3 regions of the Fodinicurvata halophila genome follow, and region 1 is predicted to be linked to each of the others. Evidence: predicted binding sites of a transcription regulator. Region 1 holds the regulator's gene; each other region holds the start of a gene.

Region 1 (3,273 bases):
CCTTTTCCGTCGCAACCGGGACCTGAGACCACGGTTTTTCACTGTCCCGCTGGAGCTCCGGACACCTGAGGCCATTGCCATACTGGCTGGGACGATCACCATGACTCCCGGCACCGTAAGCAGCGACATCTCGACGGACGGCAAGAGCCTTCTGGTGCACGGCCTCGACGTTGTCAGTGAGGAAGAGACTGTGTCCGGCATCAAGTCACGTTACGAGAGACGACTGAAGGAGATTTTCGAATGATCGAGTATGCAATCCTCTTCGGTTTTGCGAGCATCTCTCTTGCGATGCTGATGAATCTCCATCGTCTGATCGCGGGACCGGATTCCGTAAACAGGATTCTTGCGCTCGACACCATGACCATCAACACCATCGCGCTGTTCATCCTCTATGGTATTTGGCAGGGAACGACGACCAACTTCGAAGCGGCCCTGCTCTTCGCGATGGTCGGCTTCATTACCACCGTCGCCTTCTGCAAGTACCTGATGCGTGGCGACATAATCGAGTAACAGGTTGCGAAATGATTGACCTCCTGCTTGAGATCCTGATTTCTGCGATGATCGTTGTCGGAGGCATCTTTGCGCTGGTCGGCTCTTTCGGCCTCAGCAAGCTGCCGGACCTCATGACCCGCCTTCATGCTCCGACAAAGGCCACGACACTGGGTATAGGTGGCATGCTGATCGCCTCGATACTCTATTTTTCCGCAGTAAAACAGACTCTTAGCGTTCACGAACTGCTTATCACGATTTTTCTCTTTCTGGTCGCCCCGGTTACAGCCTATCTTATCGCCAAAGCTCATCTGCACAGAAGTAGAGCCAGACAAAAACAGGCTCTGTCCCAGCTTCCCAAACCTGCAGACAGCCAGGCCGGCTGGGCAACTTTCGACAAGGCCGACGAGAAGAGCCAGACGCAAATCCGCTGACCTCCTTCCGGTTGCTTGACGAATCACTGGAACAATACTAGAACGTTTTAGAAGTTTACGTTTCGTTCCTTTCTACTATCTTTTGCACCGGAGGCCGCGATGCTCACCAAAAAGCAGCATGAACTTTTGCTTTTCCTGCATCGCCATTTGAATGAGCATGGGGTTTCTCCTTCTTTCGATGAGATGAAGGAGGCGCTGGGCCTCAAGTCGAAATCCGGCATTCATCGCCTTATCAGTGGCCTAGAGGAACGCAACTTCATCCGGCGGCTGCCGCATCGTGCCCGCGCCATCGAGATCCTGCGCCTGCCCGGAGAGATGAACCTGGCAGCCGGCGGCTTCTCACCCAGTGTCATCGAAGGGGGACGCCAGGAAACTGCGGCCACACGGCCCCAGCTCGATGAAGCAATGCTTGCGGCAAAGACAACGGAAGGAAAGGGGGAAGCCTCATCCCTGCCGCTCTACGGCAAGATTGCAGCGGGCACTCCCATAGAAGCCCTTCGCGACCCCGACAGCTATACGGAAGTGCCACAGACCCTTCTGGGTCATGGTGAATACTATGCTCTTCTCGTCGAAGGCGATTCCATGATCGATGCCGGGATACTCGACGGCGACACCGTGATCATCGAGGTTACGGACCGTGCGGCGAACGGCGAAATAGTCGTCGCCCTGGTCGATAACGAAGAGGTTACGCTGAAACGCCTGCGACAACGACAAGGCGCCATTGCCCTCGAGCCCGCCAACGTGAATTTCGAAACCCGCCTCTTTCCCCCGGACCGCGTGCAGATACAGGGCCGGCTGGCTGGCCTGATCCGCAAGTACTGACTCATTGCGGTCGATTTCGGTAGGGATTCCAGGGTCTGTCTCCCTGCCATTTCCTGACACTCAGGGACCGAATTCCCTTCTCGTTCAACCAAAAGGCGTATCCGCCATTTCGCCAGAGATCGAGGCGCGTCAGGGTGACGCCATCGAGCTTCCGGGATCTGCAGGTCGCTGGCATATCCTTCAGCGTGATCAGGATATCCGCGGACAGGCAATCTTCAACCATAGCCTGAACCGTGTGTGCAAGCGCGACCTCTGTCCCGGCTTTGCGATACAGGCAGCCGAGATCGTCGCAGGAGAGCCAGTCTCCCTTCTGAGTGCCCGTGTCCGGCCAGCGAAGCGGCACGTCCTGGGCCCGGCGTTCCAGCCATTGCCCTGAAGAAAAGCGCGCCTTTCTAAGGTCCGACAGTGCCAGCTGCCCTTGGGGATCAGCCACTGCAATCACTTCGAAGCCTTCCGACACAAGGATGTCCGGCGGGTCGGCCATCACAGGCGTGCCAAGCCCGATCGCAAAGACTGGTAGTCCCACAAAGCGCCAGGACTGCCCCCATAGGCAAAGCCAGAGTCCTCCGCCGACACACAATAACAAGCCCCACAGGGGCATTTGCGGAACCAGCAGGCGCGCCTGAGGCAATGAGGAGATGTAGTGTGCCACATCGAGTACCAGGTCCACTCCCGCCCCCATCAAGGGGAGAAGCTGCTCGGCAAGGTTTAGGGGAGTGGCCAGCAGTACCAACAGGGCGGCCGGCATAACCCAAAACGCGGTCAGGGGAACTGCGACCAGATTGGCGAGTAGTCCGTAACTGGCAAGGCCATTGAAGTGATAGAGTGCGAAGGGCGCTGTTGCGAGTGTGGCTATGACCGTGGTGATTCCAACGCCCAGGAAGTAGCCGGAGACTTTCTGCAACCTTCCTCGAGCATCCTGGTCACTCCCGGAAGAGGCTTTTCTCTCGCGCAGTATCTCGTAACCCGCCACGAGACCTGTCACGGCAGCGAACGACATCTGGAAACTTGCCCCAAGCAGGCTTTCCGGGGACAAAACCAGGACAAGCAGGGCCGCCAGGCCGACCAGGCGCAGCGTCAAGGCGGTTCTGTCCAGAAGCACCGCAAGCAGTACCAGTCCTGTCATGATGAACGCGCGCTGGGTTGGGATCGTGGCTCCGGCCAGAAAGAGATAGCAGAAAGCCATGGCCAGGGCACAGCATGCGGCAATCTTCTTGACCGGCCAGCGCAGTGCAACAGCAGGCCAGAGACACAGGAACGCCCGCACCACGAAAAAGCTCGTCCCGGCAATCAATCCCAGATGCAAGCCGGAAATGGCCAGCAGATGAGCCAGGCCCGAGTGGCGCATGGCTTCGTTCGTCGCCTCGGAGATTGCGCCCCGTTGGCCGGTCAGCAAAGCGGCCGTGACAGCCCCCGTCTGCCCCGGCAATTCGGAAAGGGCCGTGTCCGCCAGCAACTGCCGCTGTTCGTTCCACCAGCCTTGCCATGTATCCTGCAGCCGGCGCCCTCTGGAAAAGACCTGCTCAGT
Region 2 (3,273 bases), on a different contig from region 1:
GGTCAGCCTCAATTTCAAGCTAAGGAACGAGCAGCCCTACTTCATGAGCATATCGAGCCAATGTTGCAGCGAGAACTGGGTCATCGCGGAATTGCGAATCCGGATAAAGGCTACTCAACGGAAATGCTTGCCTGGGTAGAGATGGACTGACCTCGAGGCATGGCCTGGTCAGCCAAATGCACTGAGAAATGACAGCCAAAAAAAACTGTTCGGCACACTGCCTGGGGTCACGCAAGCCCACCGACGAAGCCGCTCAGGTCGTTCCGGCGCACCAGGGACAGCCGCACCCGCCCGCGGCAGCCGCGGGCCTTGCAGGGCGTCTCCTGCTCCAGTTCGGCGATGGACAGAAATTCCTGCTCCGGCGACACGCAGATGATCGCCCGCGTCAGGTAATGCGTATGCCCGCACTTGCGGCAACGCGCTTCCAGCGTCTGCTCGTCGGCCAGGTCGCCGACGCGGATGTTCTCCTTCCAGCCGCTCACCAGAAGTCCTCCGCCGATGGCACGCGCGTATAGCTGATCTTGCCGCCCACGTGGCCGCCCTGGGGCGGGTTCCAGTGGCCCAGGCTGACCACGGTGCCGGCATAGCGCGCGTTCAGTTCGTCGATGGCCTGGCTGATCCGCTCCCAGCGCTGGCGCACCCTGTCGTCGCGCTGCAGCAGGTCGAGCTGGCGTTCGCTTGCGGGCGAGAGGTCATAGAGCGTCACGCCCACGCGGAAGATCATCACCCCACGGGGATAGGCCTGCTCCACCTGCTTCCAGAGCCCGGACAACGCCGAGAGAACGGCCTGGTCGTCGCGCACGATGGGCAGGTGCGTCTTGCCGAGCCAGGTTCCGTCGCGGACGGACAGCCAGAGCCAGAGCCCGCCGGCATAGTAGTTCTCGCGCCGCAGGCGCCGCGCCGCCTTGGTCAGCAGCAGGCGGGAGATCTCGCGCGCGGCGGGGATCGTGCGCGACTCCGGCGGCAGGACACGGCCGTGGCCGAACATGCCGCGCGCGGCCGGCTGGGCCTGGATGTCATAGCCGTGCAGCGCGTACCACAGGCGCTCGCCGGTCACGTTGCCCCAGAGCTTGCGCATCTGCTTGGGCTGCAGGGCATGGAGCTCTTCCGTGGTGACCACGCCGGCGCACTGAAGACGCGCCCTCATGTTGCTGCCGACGCCCGGGATGTCGGCAAGCGGCACGGCAAACAACGGGGCCGGCATGTCCTCCGGGTGCCATACGGCCAGCCCGTCGCCATAACGGCCCTCGCTGTGCTTGCCTTCCTTGCAGGCGATCTTCGCCAGCTGCCGGTTGGCCGCAAAGCCGATGGAGCAGGTGATCCAGGGGCCGATGTTATCCCGGATCGCCGCCTTGACCCGGCGCGCCAGGTCCGCCGGGTCCTGCCGGTCGGCGACGTCGAGGCGGCAGGTCAGCTCGTCGATGGACTTGGCGGCATCGATGGGAATGACGGTCTCGATCTCCGAGAGCAGGGCATTGTGCGCCCGGCGATAGAGGTCGGGTTTCTGGGGCACCAGGACCAGGCCGGGGCATTGCCGCCGGGCCTCGCGCACCGGCATGACGTTCTTGACGCCCCGGGCCTTGGCTTCCCGCGAACAGGCAATCACCGTCGTCCGGTCGGTGCCGTCGAAGGGAACGATACCGATGGGTCGGCCGCGCAGGCGCCTGTCCGCCTGTTGCTCGACGGCCGCAAAGAAGCCGTCGAAATCCAGATAAAGCCGCTCGATGGTCTCCGGTTTGCGCATGATGCCTCTGTTCCTTGGATGAGAACATATAGAGAACATTCATGTGCGACCCGGAGTCAAGGGCTTCGCGTCAAGGCACTCAGAGCCAGGCCCGGGGCACAGCAATGCCAAGCGCGCCAGGGGACAGATGTCGCTCGCACGCATCGACCTTCATCCGGGTGTTCACTTTGACAGCGGCTTCACGGTAGAGTCGGCGAAACTGGAAGAGATGCAGGACCGCGCGCACCGCGACTGCCTCATCGCCAACAGCCTGGCGGACAGCGTCGAGATCAACATCCTTTAGTTCCGACGCACTTTAGTTCCGACGAAGGAGCCGAGCCTTGACCGAAAGCGAAATCCTCTCCCGCGAGCTGGATGCGGACGGCATCCTGCGCCTTACCCTGAACGACCCCGGACGACGCAACGCGCTGTCCGAAGCAATGCTGACGGACCTGGGTGTGGCCATTGCCGAAGCCGGTGCCGACAGCTCTGTCCGGGTCATCATTCTCGCCGCGAACGGCCCGGCCTTCTGTGCCGGTCACGACCTGAAGGAAATGACGGCGGGTCGCGCCAAGCCTGATGGCGGGCGGGCCTATTTTGCACAGATCATGGAAACCTGCTCTGACGTCATGCAGGGTATCGTGGCCTGCCCGAAACCGGTCATTGCCGAGGTCGCAGGAGTCGCGACTGCGGCCGGCTGTCAGCTTGTGGCCAGTTGCGATCTGGCCATCGCGGCGGAAACGGCCCAGTTCGGCACGCCCGGTGTCCGTATCGGCCTGTTCTGCTCCACGCCCATGGTCGCCCTCTCGCGCAATGTCGGAAACAAGCACGCCATGGAGATGCTGCTGACGGGGGACATGGTTTCGGCGGCACGTGCGGCAGAGATCGGGCTGGTCAACAAGGCGGTTCCTCCCGATGCCCTGCACGAGGCGACGCTCGACATGGCACGCAAGATCGCGTCCAAGTCCAGCATGACACTCGCCACGGGCAAGCGCGCCTTCTACGCTCAGCGAGAGATGTCCCTGGCCGAGGCCTATGACTATGCCTCGAAGGTGATGGTCGAGAACATGCTGGCCGGCGATGCCCGGGAAGGCATCGAGGCCTTCATCGAGAAGCGTGAGCCCCAATGGACTGATTCATGAGGGACAGGATGCATGATCCGATGCAGCCGAATCCTTACAACACCGGACTGGACCGCACCCCCGCGAATCATCAGCCCCTGACCCCGCTGACCTTCCTGGCGCGCGCGGCCGACGTCTTTCCGGATCATACGGCGATCATCCACGGCCCCCTCCGCCGCAGTTATGCCGCGTTCTACAGCCGTTCGCGACAACTCGCCTCCGCCCTGGCGCAGAAGGGGATCGGGCGCGGCGATACGGTGTCCGCGCTGCTGGCGAACACCCCGGCCATGCTCGAATGCCACTATGGCGTTCCGATGTGCGGCGCAGTCTTGCACTCCATCAATACCCGTCTCGATGCCGCCACCATCGCCTTTCAGCTCGATCACGCCCTGTCGAAGATCGTCATCGTGGATCGCGAGTTCATGCCGC
Region 3 (3,273 bases), on a different contig from region 1:
CGGTGGCGGAACCAGTGAATCCCGATCAAGGCGTTGTATCTCTGAAACCGTTCTCAGCAAAAGATTACATTGATGATGACGAGAAGTATTGATTGCGTAATCAACATCTCCTCGCAACGCATATGGGAACGCCAAGGGGCAGCGTTTATGGCACTCAAAAACAGGCGTGGAAGCAATAATCCGCACAATGGCTGTGAGTTTGCCAAAGATGGAGCGCATTGAACGCCATGGCTCCGGTAGCAATCGAGACGGAGTGTCCGAAAGTAACTCACAGCGCAGTGCGGAGAGCTGCCCAATCCATTGCTAAACTTGAGCCTTACAGCTCAGTAACATCTTTTCAACGATATCGATGATATTGATGCACCATGTATAGAATGCTCCGCATATCCGCCTTCTTGGTTTCACTTTGCCTCCTGGCCTCTGCTGAAACCCTCGCCGCCCCAGAGATCTCTGGCAGGGCCTCAGTGGTCGATGGGGACACCATTGAAATTCACGGCCATCGCATACGCCTACATGGGATCGATGCTCCTGAGAGCCGTCAGCTTTGTGTAGATGACTCCGGTCAGAAATGGAGCTGCGGACAGAAGGCAGCTTTCGCCCTGGCGGATCGCATCGGGCAGGCCCCTGTTCAATGTGAGGGTGTCGCTATGGACCGTTACGACCGTGTGGTCAGCGTCTGCCGGAAGGGCGATGTAGACCTCAACGGCTGGATGGTCAGTCAAGGCTGGGCAGTCGCATACCGACAGTATTCTGAAGCCTACGTGAACCACGAAGAGCGAGCCCAAGAGGCCGAAAGAAACATCTGGGCAAGTGACTTCGTGATGCCGTGGGACTGGCGTCGTGGAGACCGTGTAGGAGGCCAGGAAGCTGCTACTAGGTCAGAGGCTCCCTCCCAAAGCCGTAACTGCAATATCAAGGGGAACATCAACAGGGACGGGGTCAAGATCTACCACATGCCCAGCGACGACTATTACGGCAGGACGAGAATCAGTCCTTCGAGGGGAGAGCGATGGTTCTGCTCCGAAGAGGAAGCTCGAGACGCTGGGTGGCGTAGAGCAAGGAGATGAGAGGATGACTGGAGAGATCACCCTCCACACCCCTTTAGACCATTTACTTTAAGGCACACAACTTAAACTCTAGGGCATCTGCCTATACCCTCAAATGTCCGCTAACAATTGAAGCCAATCGTGCAGGAACCCTGAAAGGAGTTCCCATCGCTATCGGTTCCGTACCAGCTTCTGAAGTCACCCATCTGTGTTGTGGTCGAGTTCCAGCTATCTCCATCGCTATCCATTCCGTTATGGAACGTCGTGTTTCCCATTGTCGTTGAGTTCTGGGACCACGTGGAACCCGTTTGGCTATTATAGCCCTGCATATACGTCTGATCGCCAAAACGCTGGATGCTGTAGGTGTTACCGTACTGATCCGTGCAGGACTGATAGGACCCAGAGCCAACGCAAGCTGCCTGGGGCTGACTTGGGGCAGCTAATCCAATACCCCCGGCCAGAGCCACCGTTACCACACTTAAAGTAAGAGTTTTCAACATGTTATCACCTCCCTAGGTTGTAGGGTATATCCCATTTTATCCTTATGCAACCCAATCGCTTTCCTCTCTGTACATAAGCGTCTCCATCACAAGCTTTGAACGAGTCAGCAACACTGCCTTGACTCACAGCCCTACATAGATGTTCTCTATATGTTCTCATTCAGGGCAGAGGCACTATGCGCAAACCGGAGACCATCGAACGCCTATACCTCGACTTCGACGGCTTCTTTGCGGCGGTTGAACAGCAATGTGACCGCCGCTTGCGCGGCCGTCCCATCGGTGTCGTCCCCTTTGATGGTACAGACAGAACGACAGTCATTGCCTGTTCGCGTGAAGCCAAGGCCTATGGCGTCAAGAACGTCATGCCGGTCCGTGAAGCGCGGCAACGCTGCCCCGGCCTCGTCCTGGTGCCACAGAAGCCTGACCTCTATAGGCGAGCACACAACGCCCTCCTCTCAGAGATCGAGACCGTCATTCCCATCGACGCAGCAAAATCCATCGACGAACTGACCTGCCGTCTGGACGAGGCTGACCGACATGATCCAGTGGATTTGGCCCGACGGATCAAGGTGGCGATCCGGGAGAACATCGGGCCTTGGATCACCTGTTCCATCGGCTTCGCGGCCAACCGGCAGCTAGCGAAGATCGCCTGCAAGGAAGGCAAGCACAGCAAGGGGAGCTACGGTGACGGCCTTGCCATCTGGGACCCGGAGGACATGCCGGAACCCCTCTTTGCCGTTCCGCTCGACGATATCCCAGGCGTTGGTAGCAACATGAAAGTACGCCTACAGATGGCGGGCGTGGTCACTACGGAAGAACTGTACAGTCTCCAACCCAAGCACATGCGTAAGCTCTGGGGCAACGTGACCGGTGAGCGCCTGTGGTACGCATTGCACGGCTATGACATCCAGGCCCAGCCTTCCGGGCGGGGTATGTTCGGTCACGGGCGTGTCTTGCCCCCAGATTCGAGAACAGTCCCGGCGGCACGTGAGATCTCCCGACTGCTCCTGACTAAGGCAGCTCGTCGCTTACGCCGTGAGAATTACTACGCGGGTGGTCTTTGGCTCTGGTTATCGACCCGCAGCGGTACCTGGCTTGGCAAGACTGAGCTACCGATCGTTCGTGATGACCAGGCGGTCCTCAAAGCTCTGACGGGACTGTGGGGCCAGGTGGAGAAAGCCTTTCCGCGTGGAGTAATGATCTTCCGCGTGGGCGTGACCCTCTATGATCTCTCCCCCGCGAGCGAACGACAGCTCGACCTGTTGTTACGTGACGATCGAACTCGTCAACGCTGGGAGAACATCAGTCAGGCCATCGATGAACTCAACGCTCGCTATGCAGGTACGGTGGTCAGCCTCGGGTACTGGAACCCTCCCAAAGGCGGCCACGTGGGCGGCAAGATCAGCTACACCCGAGTGCCTTCAGCGGAGGACTTCTGGTGAGCGGCTGGAAGGAGAACATCCGCGTTGGAGACCTAGCCGACGAGCAGAAGCTGGAGGCCCGCTGTCGGAAGTGTGGGCATACCCATTACCTCACACGTGCGATTGTCTGTGTGTCACCGGAGCGGGAGTTTCTGTCGATCGCCGAGTTGGAAAAGGAGACGATCTGTAAGGCACGTGGCTGTCGCGGCCAGGTTAGGCTCTCCATGGTACGCTTAGATGAGCTGAGCGGCTTCGTTGGTGGTCTTGCTTAGCCTCTAGCTCACTGCGGCTTCTACAAGATGCGGA

Evidence for each region. The regulator LexA, encoded in region 1, represses DNA repair genes until DNA is damaged. The targets are predictions, from matches to a motif close to ATGTTCTANTTTGGTTC.
Region 2: ACFOW6_RS03340 (Y-family DNA polymerase) is a predicted target of LexA. The motif match lies at 1,767-1,783, and genes of this name have one in related genera.
Region 3: ACFOW6_RS11970 (Y-family DNA polymerase) is a predicted target of LexA. The motif match lies at 1,686-1,702, and genes of this name have one in related genera.

The regions. Positions count from the first base shown of each region.
Region 1 is NZ_JBHSCW010000003.1:678,365-681,637, forward strand. Features, by position in the region: gene ACFOW6_RS08010 (Na+/H+ antiporter subunit E) at 1-244, shown strand, start outside; gene ACFOW6_RS08015 (K+/H+ antiporter subunit F) at 241-510, shown strand; gene ACFOW6_RS08020 (Na+/H+ antiporter subunit G) at 522-923, shown strand; gene lexA (transcriptional repressor LexA) at 1,023-1,745, shown strand; gene ACFOW6_RS08030 (ComEC/Rec2 family competence protein) at 1,747-3,273, opposite strand, start outside.
Region 2 is NZ_JBHSCW010000001.1:723,475-726,747, forward strand. Features, by position in the region: gene ACFOW6_RS03330 (DEAD/DEAH box helicase) at 1-150, shown strand, start outside; gene ACFOW6_RS03335 (hypothetical protein) at 228-482, opposite strand; gene ACFOW6_RS03340 (Y-family DNA polymerase) at 479-1,744, opposite strand; gene ACFOW6_RS03345 (hypothetical protein) at 1,872-2,027, shown strand; gene ACFOW6_RS03350 (enoyl-CoA hydratase) at 2,065-2,865, shown strand; gene ACFOW6_RS03355 (acyl-CoA synthetase) at 2,886-3,273, shown strand, end outside.
Region 3 is NZ_JBHSCW010000006.1:204,384-207,656, forward strand. Features, by position in the region: gene ACFOW6_RS11965 (thermonuclease family protein) at 375-1,067, shown strand; gene ACFOW6_RS11970 (Y-family DNA polymerase) at 1,723-2,988, shown strand; gene ACFOW6_RS11975 (SOS response-associated peptidase) at 3,243-3,273, opposite strand, start outside.